Anatilimnocola floriformis: one gene and its partner. The protein of the gene in region 1 binds, or shares a complex with, the protein of each later gene. Links are inferred from orthologs where the notes say so. Each region holds a gene or a part of one and is shown in the gene's direction. Other genes may lie near its edges.

Evidence for each region. The genes of interacting proteins can lie anywhere in the genome.
Region 2: the proteins of hisH (region 1) and hisF are in contact, whole or in part, in a crystal structure (PDB 6RU0), measured with the Thermotoga maritima proteins. The link is inferred for Anatilimnocola floriformis from one-to-one orthologs. Residues at the interface, in WP_004080484.1 of Thermotoga maritima: Asn15, Arg18, Arg22, Arg117, Leu118, Pro119, His120, Met121, Gly122, Trp123, Asn124, Asn134, Gly135, Tyr136, Tyr138, Val140, Tyr158, Glu180, Lys181, Ser182, Ser183, Lys184, Ile185; in WP_004080486.1 of Thermotoga maritima: Met1, Leu2, Ala3, Arg5, Ser40, Glu41, Asp45, Glu46, Ala70, Glu71, Ile73, Asp74, Ile75, Pro76, Phe77, Asp98, Lys99, Ser122, Gln123, Glu161, Thr195, Leu196, Asn247, Arg249, Glu251.

Annotation. Positions count from the first base shown.
Region 1 is NZ_JAMLFW010000001.1:6,190,476-6,198,655, reverse strand. Bases 2,621-5,546 are described here. They hold hisH (imidazole glycerol phosphate synthase subunit HisH), read left to right. Parts: upstream 2,621-3,731; coding sequence 3,732-4,361; downstream 4,362-5,546. Other genes in these bases: M9Q49_RS24560 (hypothetical protein), read left to right, coding at 5,360-5,546; M9Q49_RS24565 (hypothetical protein), read left to right, coding at 4,362-5,180; M9Q49_RS24575 (hypothetical protein), read left to right, coding at 3,246-3,572; M9Q49_RS24580 (hypothetical protein), read left to right, coding at 3,015-3,206; M9Q49_RS35545 (RNA recognition motif domain-containing protein), read left to right, coding at 2,621-2,776. Also shown: M9Q49_RS24595 (sugar phosphate isomerase/epimerase family protein), read right to left, coding at 711-1,679; M9Q49_RS24590 (hypothetical protein), read right to left, coding at 1,733-1,891; more of M9Q49_RS35545, read left to right, coding at 2,393-2,620; more of M9Q49_RS24560, read left to right, coding at 5,547-6,400; rpmA (50S ribosomal protein L27), read left to right, coding at 6,530-6,781; M9Q49_RS24545 (type III pantothenate kinase), read left to right, coding at 8,042-8,180. UniProt on the Escherichia coli protein: IGPS catalyzes the conversion of PRFAR and glutamine to IGP, AICAR and glutamate. The HisH subunit catalyzes the hydrolysis of glutamine to glutamate and ammonia as part of the synthesis of IGP and AICAR.
Region 2 is NZ_JAMLFW010000002.1:280,930-286,400, reverse strand. Bases 1-2,844 are described here. They hold hisF (imidazole glycerol phosphate synthase subunit HisF), read left to right. Parts: upstream 1-921; coding sequence 922-1,767; downstream 1,768-2,844. Other genes in these bases: M9Q49_RS25855 (type IV pilus twitching motility protein PilT), read left to right, coding at 1,832-2,844; M9Q49_RS25865 (hypothetical protein), read right to left, coding at 107-559; M9Q49_RS25870 (SIS domain-containing protein), read right to left, coding at 1-50. Also shown: more of M9Q49_RS25855, read left to right, coding at 2,845-3,022; M9Q49_RS25850 (ATPase, T2SS/T4P/T4SS family), read left to right, coding at 3,022-4,845; M9Q49_RS25845 (hypothetical protein), read left to right, coding at 4,937-5,471.

The DNA of each region.
Region 1 (8,180 bases):
ATGGATTGGATCAGTCGTCAGGCACTCGCATTCAGTTTCCGAATGGACAGACAAGTTCCAAATCTGCGGTGCTGCAAGATCGGTGTGGGTTTTCGGAAATAACCGTAGCCATTCACGCCAGCGTGAATGGTTACAAATAACCACAAATATTGACCAGAGTTGTCAACGACATTGAGTCTAATGTGGAGAGCAATTTGGCAGCACGCTTGGGGTTCAGACTGAGCGTGGGTGGGTGGCTGCTGCGCGGTGGGAAGAGTTTTAGCGGGCGTTCTTTGGCATCTTGGTGGTTGGGAAACGCGTTGGGCGTTTGACGTAAGTCGCGCGGCGAGGTTTGAAGGGGCGGGCGTTAGCGCGGCGGGTTGGACCGAAATCGCGGGGGTGATATTTCGTTATATCTTGAGTGTGATATTGCAGCCACAAATCGTCGCAAGCTGTTGTCTGGAAAGTCGTTGGGGAGCGTTTTGGAAATTGCATTCCCTGTTATAAAAGAGCCCCTTGGAATGAGGGGGTTGGTGGTTGATGCCGAGGTGAATTGTGGGTAGTTGGCGGGCGGGCGATGGGAATGGAGAGAGGGAGTTAGGTCGATTTGGGTTGACGTAACTTTGCGCAGGAGAAGTCTAGTTGCGGGTTAGCCCCTCACCCCGGCCCTCTCCCCGGAGTACTGAGGAGAGGGAGTGAGGAAGAGACGTCGCCTGAAGGCGGGACTACAGTTAAGCAAAATGCTCGGCGATTTTGCGGCGTAGGAAGGCCAGCGACTCGGCCATTTCACCCATGCCGTTCATGCCGTCTTCGATGCTGATCCAGCCGGTGTAATGGTGTTGGGCGAGAATGCGGAAGATCGTGTCGTAGTCGTTCAAGCCGCGGCCAGTCACGCCGTGGCGGAGGTTCGGCGAGTAGCCGAGTGTGCCGTCGTTTTGCTTCAGCTCGGCGAGGGTCGTGCCCTCGGCGAGGAAGCGATCGCTGGCGTGCATGCTGACGACGCGGTCGGCGATGTGCCGCAGCAGGTCGAGCGGGTCATCGCCGGCGACGATGGCGTTCGACGGGTCGTACTGCACGCCGAAGTGCTTGCGCTCGGAGATCGCGGAGACGAGTTCGAGGAAGACGTCCTGCTTCTGCGCGAATTCGGGATACTTCCAAAAGCCGTCTTTGTAATGGTTCTCGATGCCGAGAATCACGTCGTGTTCACGGGCGATGGGAATCAACTGCTCGATGCATTCGACGACCCAGCCGATTCCTTGTTGGCGGGCGACCTCGGGATAGCGCTGGCCGCTCAGCACGCGACAAACAGCGCCGGCACCGCCAAGGCGTTTCGTTACTTCGATCAGTTGGATATGTTTGTCGACGGCCCGTTTTCGCGCGTCCGCATCAGGATTGGTGAAGTCGGGCGAGCAGCAGAGCATCGGCATTCGTCGGCCGGTGGCTTCGATGGCAGCGCCGACGGAGTCGAGATAGGCGGGCTCGAGGCTGCGGAAAAAGCCGTCGTACATCTCGAGGCCGTCGGCATCGAGTTGCCGCGATTGCTCGATCCATTCAAAGACCGTCATCGTCGGCTGCGGGCCGGCGATTTGTTCGAGATAGCACTTGGGGAAAGCAGAGATGCGGGGTTGCATGAATGAGTAGGTCGGCAGTGCAGTGCCGGACGAATGCGGGTGTGTGAGCGCGAAGGCGCGGGAACGCATTTGTCTGGCACTGAAGTGCCTGACCTACACAGGATACAAAGAAACGGGGCGAGTTACTTCGGCAACTTATACTTCGCCTTGAACACGCCGTCGGCCCGTTGTTGCGAGCATTGCGGATGTTCGCCCGATTTGCTGTACGAAGCTTTGCCGCAGACGGGGCACAGATTGGGGATCAGGGCGCGAAAGACAGGCGTTGGCTTTTTCTCACTCACAACAGTTCTCCCGATCGGCGGCAGCGAGTTCGGCGCGGCGCCAGGACTTCAAGGGGCTGTGTGAATGGGCACGCTCTGAGTGAGCTGCGCGGCATGGCGTGGCGAAGACCAGTCAATGCCAGGCGGTTCTTAGTCTTCCAAGCCAAGAGGTTGCGAAATGTAGCGCCGAAAACCGAATTTTTGCGGCGTTTGACATCTGGAATGATGACTTCAGTCTCCCTCACCCAGGCTGACAGCACAACTTGCAAATGAGTTTGCGGCGAATTATTCCCGAAATCGGTCCTGGGAAATGGCAATTGTGCTGGGCAGCGGCTTCCGGGGCTGCTACAAACGGGGTAGTCGGTCTGACGACCAAAGCGCTGCGGGCCATTTTCTGTCCTTGTTCGCCGCCCCTTGCTTCGCCCTTCCCACTTGGCGGACCACCACGCTGGTTCTCTTTCTTTTGGCCCAGAAAGCACTTCGAAGGGCCCTCGTTAGGTTTGCAGGAATTGTATTGTGGCAATGCGTTTGTATGTCGGTAATCTCAGCTACAGCACCACCAATGAATCGCTCGAACAACTGTTCAGCGAATTCGGTCAGGTGAAGAGCGCCCAAGTGGTCATGGATCGCGACACCGGTCGCAGCAAGGGTTTCGGCTTCGTCGAAATGTCGGATAACAGCCAGGCCCAGGCTGCGATCAACGGCCTCAACTCGAAGGACGTCGATGGACGTTCGTTGACCGTCAACGAAGCTCGCCCGCGTGAAGAACGCAGTGGCGGCGGCGGTGGTGGTTACGGTGGTGGCGGCGGCGGCCGTGGTGGTCGCGGTGGCGGTGGCGGCGGCTACGGTGGTGGTGGCGGCGGTGGCGGCGGCTACGGTGGTGGCGGCGGCGGTCGTCGTTACTAAATCGACTGCTGTCGACATCGACTACGGTCGACGATCAATACTCGACTTCGGTCGACGATAAACACGTTTTGATAACCGAGAACGCAGCCCTGGCTGCGTTCTCTTCTTCTTTCGCGCTCCGAAAGTAACTATGCCCCAAAAAAGACGCGCTCCGCAGCCGAATAAACGACAACAGGCGACTCGCCCACCGTCCGACACTCGCCGACATTCACTGGCTTCCATCATTCCGTCTGAGCCCGTGGCTCCCACGGTTTACGGCAAGGCCATCATCATCGCCGAAGACTCCGCGAAGAAGACCTTTCACTTTCACGGCGGTGCGTGGGTCGAATATCCCGAATCGATCGCCGAGTGCCGTCGGACTTGCCTGGTGAAGGAACTGCCGCAAAAGCTGAACAACATGACGCGCTACGAAGTGCGCCGCCCCGAGTAACTTTGGCTGACCCGAGGCTTTCGTACTGCGCGGTGAACCATGGAATTCTTGAAGCGACTCCAGAATTGGTTCAGCCGCGCCGGTCGCGACGAAAATCTCATGAGCAAGGCCATGACCCTGGCCAACGAAAAGCAGCCTGAGGAAGCGATCAAACTCTACACCGAGCTAATGCGCTCGACGACGGCCAGCAGCGAAACGAAAGCCCGGGCCCTTTTCAATCGCGCCCTGGCTCATTCTTCTCGCAAGGACGACACGCAAGCTGTCGCCGATCTCAAGCAGTTGACCGCGATGACCGACATTCCCGAAAACGTTCGGAATGCCGCCCGCACGCAGTTGGTTCGCATTCAAAATCGCAGTGTGGCTTAGTTGCCGTTTGCACTCGCATAAATCGCAGCTACGGCGGCGAACCTGGCGAGCGAGCGAAGTGTCCCAAGGTTGCAGCCAATCTGCGCGCGAGTAAAATTTGTCGGTAAGCGAGTCGCGCCGTGGCTCGCAATGTTTCGGCACTAACAAAGAAAGCTTCGCATGAGCCGCGTGGCCATCATCGATTACCAGATGGGGAATTTGCGGAGCGTGCAGAAGGGCTTTGAACGCGTCGGCGTCGCTGCCGAAATCGTCGCCGATCCGCGGCAAATTGGCCCGGCCGACAAAATCGTCCTTCCCGGCGTTGGCGCGTTTGGCGATGCGATTGCCGAGCTCCGCCGCCGCGACTTTGTGCCGCTCATTCGCGACGCCGTTGCCGCGAATCAGCCGTTTTTGGGCATTTGCCTTGGTTTGCAGATGCTCTTTGATGTGGGCTACGAGGGTGGTGAGCACGAAGGGCTCGGCATTCTTCGCGGCAAGGTGCAGCGATTCGATCTGCCGCACGAATTCAAAGTGCCGCACATGGGCTGGAACAAAGGCCGCATCTTGCAGCCCGCGCCGGTGCTGAGCGAAACGGCTCAGGACACGTTTTTCTACTTCGTCCACTCGTACTACGTGGCGCCCGAAGATCGCAACATCGTCGCCATCGAAGCCGATTACGGCGGTCCGTTCTGCGCTGCGGTGTGGAAGGACAATCTCTTTGCCACGCAGTTTCACCCGGAAAAGAGCCAAGCCGACGGACTGAAATTGCTGAAGAATTTTGCCGCGTTGCCAGTTGCGGCGGCAGTTTAAATGACGAGCACGGCAATTCCGGCGCGATTGCAGCAGATGTTGCAAAGCTCGCTGCAACATGTTGGCAGCGAGCAGGAACGGCAGGAACTTTCGGCCGTTGTGCTCGCGGTTGCCGACGCGGCGTGGCGCGGCTGGATTGGTCAGCGCACAGCGGAAGATAATCGCCAAGAGCACGAATTTGTGGTGCTCGACAATTTTCTCCGCATCGCTGCAGGGGAACCGCTGACGACGACGGACAAGCGCGCGGGCATTGCGTTCGTGTTCTTTCACGACGCTGCGTTCATTCATCGCATCACTGAACTTGAGATTCGCGCCGCAGCCGATGAAGCAAGTCGTGTGCGGCTGCTGGGACTCAAAGCCCAACAGCGCGAACGGCACATGGCCGAAGGAGCGGCGAATGCGCGCGAGGTTTTGCCCACGGTGACTTCTGGCGGTCAGCCACTTTTGAATGCCACCGAGATCGAGCGGTGTGCAGATTTGATCGCCCGGCATGACGCGTGGAAACTTGGTCAGCCTTGGCCCTTGAGTGACGACCGGTTGGCGCTGGCCTGCGTCGAAGCCGACGCGCTGTGGCCGCTCCATCCGCTGGGCGTCTTGGCCGATCTGGAACGTCCGACCGAAACCGGCGTCCCGACCGGCGACTCTGGCGATCCGCAGCAATGGCAACGACTGGTGGCCAACAGCAGCGTGACCCTGCGGGAGTTCCGCACCAATTGGGATCACCTGCCGGCGGACAAGTGTTACGGCGAGACGATCTTCCGCACGGCGGTGGGGCAGGAGATTTATCGGAGTTGGGCGGAATTTTGGCGGTTGGGCTGAGGTCGCCATGAACCCGGCCGGAGGGTCGTAGCGAATATCGGGAATAGGCAGGCGGTGGCGCGACGAATCGTTGAGTTGCCCACGGTTCGAAAAATGGCGTTTGCTAGGAGTTCGCCCAGGCGGGAACTATACTAAACGGCTGCATTTTTGTTTCTGGCGGAATGTCGTCGATGGTCCCTATGAAAAACCTTCGCTTTGCCTTGGCTTGCCTGGCATTTCTCGTGCTGGGAATCGCGTTGCTGCAGGTTCCTGCGCTGGCTCAGCAGCGGCGTCTTGCGCCGGGCGTGCTCACGACCATTCCGCCGGCCCCCGAAGACGTCGAAATGTTCAGCGGGCCGCGGCCACTCGTCGAAGTGCTCGCGATTCCCGATCTCGACTACAAGCCCAATCTAAGCCCCAAGAGCAACACCGCTTTTGAACGGGCCAAGGTCAGCATTCTGCGGCGAACGATTTGGAACCTCGAGTTCTCGTTCAAGCCGTTCCGCATGGTCGAAGTCGAAATGCCCCAAGCCAACGGCAAGATTCAGAAGAAGCTGATTTGGTACATGGTTTATAAGGTGAAGAACAACGGCGGACATTGGAAGCCGGCTAAGAAGCCACTCGAACCTAAATTCAACCGCCCACATGAAGTGGAAGGAAAGGAAACGACGAACACGATCAATGTGCTCGGTAAGGAAACCGACGAGTTGCGGTTCTTTCCGCACTTTGTGCTCGATGCGGTCGAGTTCAACAAGCAATATCTCGATCGGGTCATTCCCGCCGCGATGGGGCCGATTCGGGCCCGCGAGTTTCCCGGCGACAACAAGACGCCGCTGTACGATTCGCAGTCGATCACCGAAGTGGCCATTCCCGTCAGCACGCCCGATTCGGACAAGAGCGTGTGGGGCGTCGTGATGTGGGAAGATGTCGATCCGCGGACCGATTACTTCAGCATCTACATTCAAGGACTGACGAACGCCTATCAATACGAAGATCCAGCCGGCAAGTTCAAGGCCGGCGATGTCCCCGGCAGTGCTCGCCAGACGAGCCTGAAGACGCTGCGGCTGAACTTTTGGCGGCCTGGCGATGCCATCGCCGAGAACGAAGGGGAAGTTCGCTACGGCATGCGGATCGATGCCGATGCCGCCGAGCAAGCTAAGGTGTTTGGCCTGTTCAAAGCCAACGAGCGACTCGACTCGGAATGGATCTATCGGCCTCTTTTGGGCTCAAAAGCGCCTTGATCACGGAGCGTCGGTCCGGTAAACTCTTGGATTCCCCGGCTTTTAGTGCCGTTGTCACGATCTGCGTGGCTAGTCACTGGTCGGCCTATCTCTTAGCAGTTTAACGGTTTACGTCGCAGGATTTTCGTCATGGCACATAAGAAGGGTCAAGGCTCTACCAGCAACGGTCGCGATTCGAATCCGCAAATGCGCGGTGTGAAGAAGTTCGGCGGCGAAAAGGTAATTGCTGGTAATATTCTCGTTCGTCAGTGCGGCACGGTGTTCCGCGCCGGTCGCAACGTCGGCCAGGGCAAGGACTACACGCTGTTCGCTCTCGTCGAAGGCGTGGTCAAGTTCGATCAAGACAGCCGGCGCATCAACGTCGACGTCGCCACGAACTAACGTTCGTCACGTCGGTCTCTGATAGTGAAGCATGGAAGGCTCGCGCTAGCGCGGGCCTTTGTTTTTTGGGGTGTCCAAAATCCTCTACTCACTATTTTCTCCTCTCGACTTTCACTGGTGAACCACGAAAGTCGAGAGGAGATAGTTGCAAGTAGATTTTAGCTGGATGACGGTTCGGCTGAGAAAGTAAACGAGTGAGTGAGTTATGTTTGTCGACCGCGTTCAGATTGAAATCCAAGCCGGCAAGGGCGGCAACGGCTGCATGAGCTTTCGCCGCGAGAAGTACGTCCCGAAGGGTGGTCCCGACGGTGGCGATGGCGGCAAGGGTGGCAGCATCATCATTGTGGCCAAGGACGGCGTGAATAACCTCTCGGGGTTTTCGCACCAGAAGTTTTGGAAGGCCCCGAGTGGCGCCCACGGCAGCGGCTCGAACAAAGCGGGCAAAGACGGCCACGACATGATCCTGGAAGTGCCGACCGGCACCCTGATCATCGACGCCAAGAACGACTTCATCATTCGCGACATGACGACCGATGGCGACACCATCATCGCGGCCCGCGGCGGTGAAGCCGGCAAAGGAAACACGCGGTTCAAGACCTCGACCAATCGCGCTCCGCGCGATCATACGCCCGGCGGCGAAGGCGAAAAACGCGAGCTGCTGCTCGAGCTGAAGGTGATCGCCGATGTCGGCATCATCGGCATGCCGAACGCCGGTAAGAGCACGCTCCTGAGTCGCCTGACGAAGGCCCGGCCCGCGATTGCCGATTATCCGTTCACCACGAAGTTTCCCAACCTCGGCATGGTGCAGGTCAGCTTCGATCGGCACTTTGTGATGGCCGATATTCCCGGGCTGATCGAAGGCGCGAGCCACGGTGCTGGTCTCGGCCATGAGTTTCTCCGGCACATCGAACGGGCCGGCATTCTCGTCCATCTCGTCGAGCCATTTCCGGTCGATGGGAGCGATCCGATCTCGAATTACCGGGCCATTCGCGAAGAGTTGGTGCAATACGACGCTCGCCTCGGCGAACGGCCTGAGATTGTCGCCGTGACGAAGTGCGAGCTGCCGGAAGCGAATGAAATTCGCGATAAGCTGGCCGCGGAAATCGGTCAGCCAGTGCATCTCATCTCGGCCGTGACCGGCGAGAGCTTGAACCTGGTGATGCGGGCCGTGACCGAGGCCCTGGATGCCCGCGATGCGGCGGCACGTGAAGCTGCTGCTCGCGAAAACGCTCCCCAAGAAAGTGTCGCCCGGAGTGAGGCATGAGCCTGCCTAGCCGCAGCGAAGATTCGTTGCTGGCCGTCGACATTGGCAACAGCTTCGCCAAGCTCGGGCTGTTTCCGTCGGCGAACGTTGCCGCGGCGAACCTGCCGTCACCGACGGTTGTCTTTGATTTTGCGA
Region 2 (5,471 bases), on another replicon or contig:
GTTTGGAGACGTTCGAGATACGCGGGAAGGTCGAGCGTGGCGCCGAGCATGGGAGGTTAAGCAAAGATGGTTAGCAAAGAACGTGATAAAAGTCGGCCCTAAAAACTCACTGAGATAGCTTGTGGAACTCGCCGTTGGGTAAAACCAGCTCGGCATTTATGAGCCGTGGATTTTCTCCGTTTGGCTCCAACTTGCCGACGACCAAGCCTTCGCCTTTGTCCCCCTTCACTTTGAACGCCGAATCACGACCGGCGTGGCGGGCCTTGTTCTTTTCCACTTCCTGAACCAGGCCCGTGATCGTCCACTCACATTGGGTCATGTTCCCGATGTGCTCTTGCACGACCGGGTCGGCTTGCAATTGCGGCTGGATCTTTGGGGTGAGAACATTGCCGATCTGGCCAAAGCCATACACGCCGAGTCCGATGCAGCCTGCACAGCTCAGAAGTAAAACGCCGCCCACGCCCAGGAGCACATACAGCAGCGTGTTCGATTTTTTCGGAGTGGTGGGCTGCGTCGACGAAGCAGCGTAGGGATTGGGGCTGTTGGGGTCGAACGACATGTTGTTATTTCCTTCCAGGATCCTGGAGTTAAAGAACCCGAGCGCGAAGCTGGAAGTCATGATAGCGGCCGACCGCAGGCCATGGGAGCAGGCGGCGGGCGGCTAAAAGTGCTTGTCGTTGTCCAGGCACTCCACAGCGTTCGTCGGGCAGAGCGGAGCCAAGCTGAAGATTACGTTAGCGTGTGACCGCCGGTGTGCAGCGAGGAAAACGGCGAACCCGCGGAGCCCAGCGCGAGTCATTGCGTTGACCCTTGCCATGTCAGTGTTTAGAGTAGGTTTTTGAGCCAGATTCTGCCTGGGTCTTTGTCGGCAGTGCTCGCGGCTCACTTTTCGCCAGCTAATCTACAGTCAGCCGATCGTGCATGCTCGCTAAACGTGTCATTCCCTGTCTTGATGTCAAGCTTGGCCGGGTCGTAAAGGGAACGAACTTCCTGCAGCTGCGCGACGCCGGCGATCCCGTCGAAGTGGCCCGCCGTTACGAACAAGAAGGCGCCGATGAGCTCGTCTTCCTCGATATCACGGCCAGCCATGAAGAGCGCGGCATCATGCTCGATGTCGTTCGCCGGACGGCAGAACAAGTCTTCATGCCGCTAACCGTTGGCGGCGGCATTCGCACGCTGGAAGACATTCGCGCCCTGCTCAACGCCGGCAGTGATAAGGTCTCGATCAACTCGGCAGCTTGCAAGGACCCGGAGTTTGTCCGGGCCGCGGCCAAGCGGTTTGGCAATCAGTGCATTGTGGTCAACATCGACCCGAAGCGCGTGCCGCGGCCAGGAGTCGAGAGACGAGAGTCGAGAGACGGGGGAAATGCAGGCCCTCACCTCGCGTCTCCCGCCTCTCGCCTCCCTGCTTCCGATTGCATCTGGGAAGTCCACATCAACGGCGGCCGCACTCCCACGGGGCTCGAAGCGGTCGCGTGGGCCAAAGAAGTTGAAGCGCTTGGCGCCGGCGAGATCGTTCTGACCAGCATGGATTGCGACGGCACTAAGGACGGCTACGATTTGGAAATTACGCGGGCCGTGAGCGATGCGGTGTCGATTCCCGTCGTGGCCAGCGGCGGCGCGGGTAAGCCCGAGCACCTCGCCGATGCCATCACCATCGGCCGGGCCGATGCGGCGCTCGCGGCGAGCATCTTCCACTTCGGTGAGTACACGATTCGTCAGACAAAAGAAATCATGGCCGGGCGCGGAGTGCCGGTGAGGTTGTAGCAGGCTACGACGGACTTGGCGAACGCCAGGCTTCGGAACGAACAGAACAGAGAGGATATTCGAAATGAGCCATTCACCAACGCCCGCACCTTCCGGTCCACCGGCTGCCGCACCGTCGATCGATGACCTGATCAAAAAAATGTCGGTCGAGACGCATGATCTCGAAGTCGACAAGTTCTTTCGCGCGCTGGTCAAGTTCGAGGGCTCCGACTTGCACATGAAGGTCGGTCGGCCGCCGATGATCCGTGTTCGCAACGAACTGCGGCCGCTGAATCATCCGAATATCGAGCGGATCGAAATGGCCAAGCTCCTCGTGCCGATGATGAACGACCGCAATCGTCGCATCTATGACGATGAAGGCGGCGCCGACTTTTCGCACAGCTGCGATGTCGACGGCGTGCGGTGGCGGTTCCGCGTGAACTTGCTGCAGCAGAACGGCTGCATGGGTATGGTCGCGCGTCGTATTAGCAACAAGATTCCGAACTTCGAAGGTCTCTTTCTGCCGCCGTCGATCGAGCAATTGTGCTTTTACGATCAAGGGATGGTGCTGCTCGCCGGCGTGACCGGTTCTGGTAAGTCGACGACGATCGCATCGATGTTGGACTTCATCAACCGCCGCGAGCGCGTGCACATTCTGACGCTCGAGGACCCGATCGAATTCATCTTTTCCGAAGACAAGGCGCTGATCAATCAGCGCGAAGTGGGCTTCGATGTGAAGGACTTCAAGATCGGCATGAAGCACGCGGTCCGCGAAGATCCCGACATCATGCTCGTGGGCGAAATGCGTGATGAAGAAACGTTCATGACGGCCATTCACGCCGCCGAAACGGGCCACTTGGTGTTTGGAACGATCCACGCCAGCTCGGCTCCGTCGACCATCGGTCGTATTCTCGACTTGTTCCCCGAAGCGATGCACAAAGCGATTCGTTCGGCCATCGCCTTCAATATGAAGGGGATCGTCGCGCAGAAGTTGCTGAAAAGCATCAAGCCCGGCGTGCCGCGCGTGCCGACCTGCGAGATCATGCTCTTCAACGCGATCATCAAGAAGATCGTGCTCGAGTCGCAAGACAACAAGCTGGCCGATGCCATCCGCATTGGTGCGGCCGACGGCATGCAAGATTTCACCATGAGTTTGAAGCAACTGATTGACGACAACTTGATCGACCGGCCGACGGCCTTTGAAGTGGCTCCCAACCCGGACGCTTTGAAGATGGCCCTCAAAGGCATTAACGTGTCGCAGCCTGGGATTATTTAATGATTCGCACCTTGATGTCCCGCGCTCTGCCCTGTGCCGGAGCTGCGCTGATCGTGTTGATTGGCGTCGGCCTCGCGCACGCGCAACCGCCCGAATATGTGACCGGCCTGCCAGGTCCGCACGAACTCAACCGTGGTCCTGGTTTCAACCTGGCCATTTGGAAGGTCGTGTTCCTGCTGATCACGTTTTTTATGTGGGCCTTTACGACCGACTGGATGGGTCGCGATACGCACGAGCTCGGCAAGAGCATCGGCATGCCCGCCGAAGTTTGGAACCCGATCGCGGTGTTCACATTTTTGGGTGTGTTCATCGTCTCGATGCTCATCCCGATCTTTCTGGTCGGATATTTCCTGATTTTAACGGCTTATCTCGCGCCGCTGATTACTTACATTGTGCTGCGCAATCAGAAGGTGACCAACGAGCGCAAGGTGCTCACGCCCGATCACTTGAAGCGGACGCTGCAGAACATCGGCCGTGGCAATAAAGGGCCGGTCGAGGAAAAGCAGCCCTGGGAACTCGGCCCTGCGGTCGACCTGCAAGCGGTTGGCAAAGATGCCAATGCGAACCAGGCCAACATGATCGAAGCGCGGCAAACGACCGGTTACGTGCCGACGAAAAAGCTGATCGCCGACGCGCTCGAAAATCGAGCTGAAAAGCTGATGCTCGATTTCACCGCCGAAGCCGTGGCGGTGAAGTACTACGTCGACGGCGTATGGCACAACGGTTCGCCGAAGATTCACGACAAGGAGCCGATGAATCGCGCCTGGGGCGATCTCATGCTCTTCGTGCTGAAGAAGGTCGCGGGACTCAACCCCGCCGATCGCCGCAACAAGCAGGACGGCAAACTCAAGGTCGAATACGGCGGCAGCAAGTACGACACGCAACTCACGACGCAAGGCACGCCGACCGGCGAACGAGCGATCGTCACGTTCCTGCTCATCACCAAGGTGGTTCGCTCGCTCGAAGACCTCGGCATGCGCGACAAGCAGCGCGATCAGCTCAAGGAAATCTTGGGCATGGGGAACACGGGCATCGTGGCCTTTGCGTCGATGCCCGGCGATGGTTTGACCAATTACTGGGTCGCCGCATTGAAAGCCACCGACCGGCTGTTGCGCGACTTTGTCTCGATTGACGATCCGGCGACTAAAGAGCCCGATATCGAAAATGTCAATCCAACGGTGCTGGCCGCCGGTGAGACGGTCGAAGGAGTGATGCCCAAAATCCTCCTCAAGCAACCCGAAGTGATCTGCGTGCCGCACGTGAAGAGCGGCACGGTGCTCGATATTCTGGTGATCCAAGCCGAAGATCAAAACCGGCTGGGAATTGTCAGCCTGCGCGGCAAAGATGCGCCCGATGCCCTGCTGCGATTGCTCGCGCTCAAGCCCGAGATGCCAGGCTTTGCCAAGCAGATGAAGGCGGTGCTGTTCACGCGGTTGATTCGCAAGTTGTGCGACAGCTGCAAGCAAGCCATTCCGCTGGAACCCGCCATGGCGCAAAAGTTGGGCATTCCGCCGGGCCGCGTCGAGAAGATCTACCGCGAATATCAGCCGCCGACGCCGGAACAACTGGCGACGATGAAGAAGCACGAAATTCCGCCCACCTGCCCCAAGTGCCGCGGCATTGGCTACTTCGGCCGGACGGCGATTTTCGAAATGCTGGTGCTCGACGATCGCGTCAAGCAAGCGCTCGTTCAGCAACCGAAGCTGGAAGTCATCAAGCAAGTCGCTCGTCAGGCAGGCAATCGTTCGCTGCAAGAAGAAGCCATCTTGCTGGTGGCGCTGGGCATTACATCGATTCCTGAAGTGCAACGCGTTTTGAAATAGTGAATTTGTAGCCACGCTCGCCAGAGCGTGGGTCAGGTACGCTCGATTCATCCCACGCTCTGGCGAGCGTGGCTACAAAGCTGAACCAATCATGTACATGTTATTAGTCCTATTCACCGTCTTCGCGCTGACTGCCGGCGTGTTGTGGATGCACGGCTTGTGGAGCAATGCCCTCACGCTCATCAGCTTGATTCTGGCCATGCTGATGGCTACCAACTTTTTCGAGCCGGTGGCCGCACTGGCCGATTCGTACTTCCCCTCGGGAACGTATTTTCTGGATGCGGTTTCGCTGTGGGTATTGTTCCTGGCTTTCTTCGGCGCGTTCCGAGGCATCACCGATGCCCTGTCGAAGACGCATGTGAAGTTCATTCTGCCCGTCGAAATGGCGGGACGTTCCATCCTCGCTCTGTGGTGCGGCTGGCTGATGGTTTGCTTCGTGGCGTTCTCGCTCCACATGGCGCCGCTCAATAGTGCCACGCCGCTGGGTGCTTGGACTAATCCGATGGAGCCCACGTTTCTCGGTTTCGCTCCCGACCGGATGTGGCTCGGGTTCATGCAGCAGAACTCGCGCGGCTATTTGTCCCGCGGCAAGTTCTCGTCGTTGCCCACGCATCCCAACGATGCGC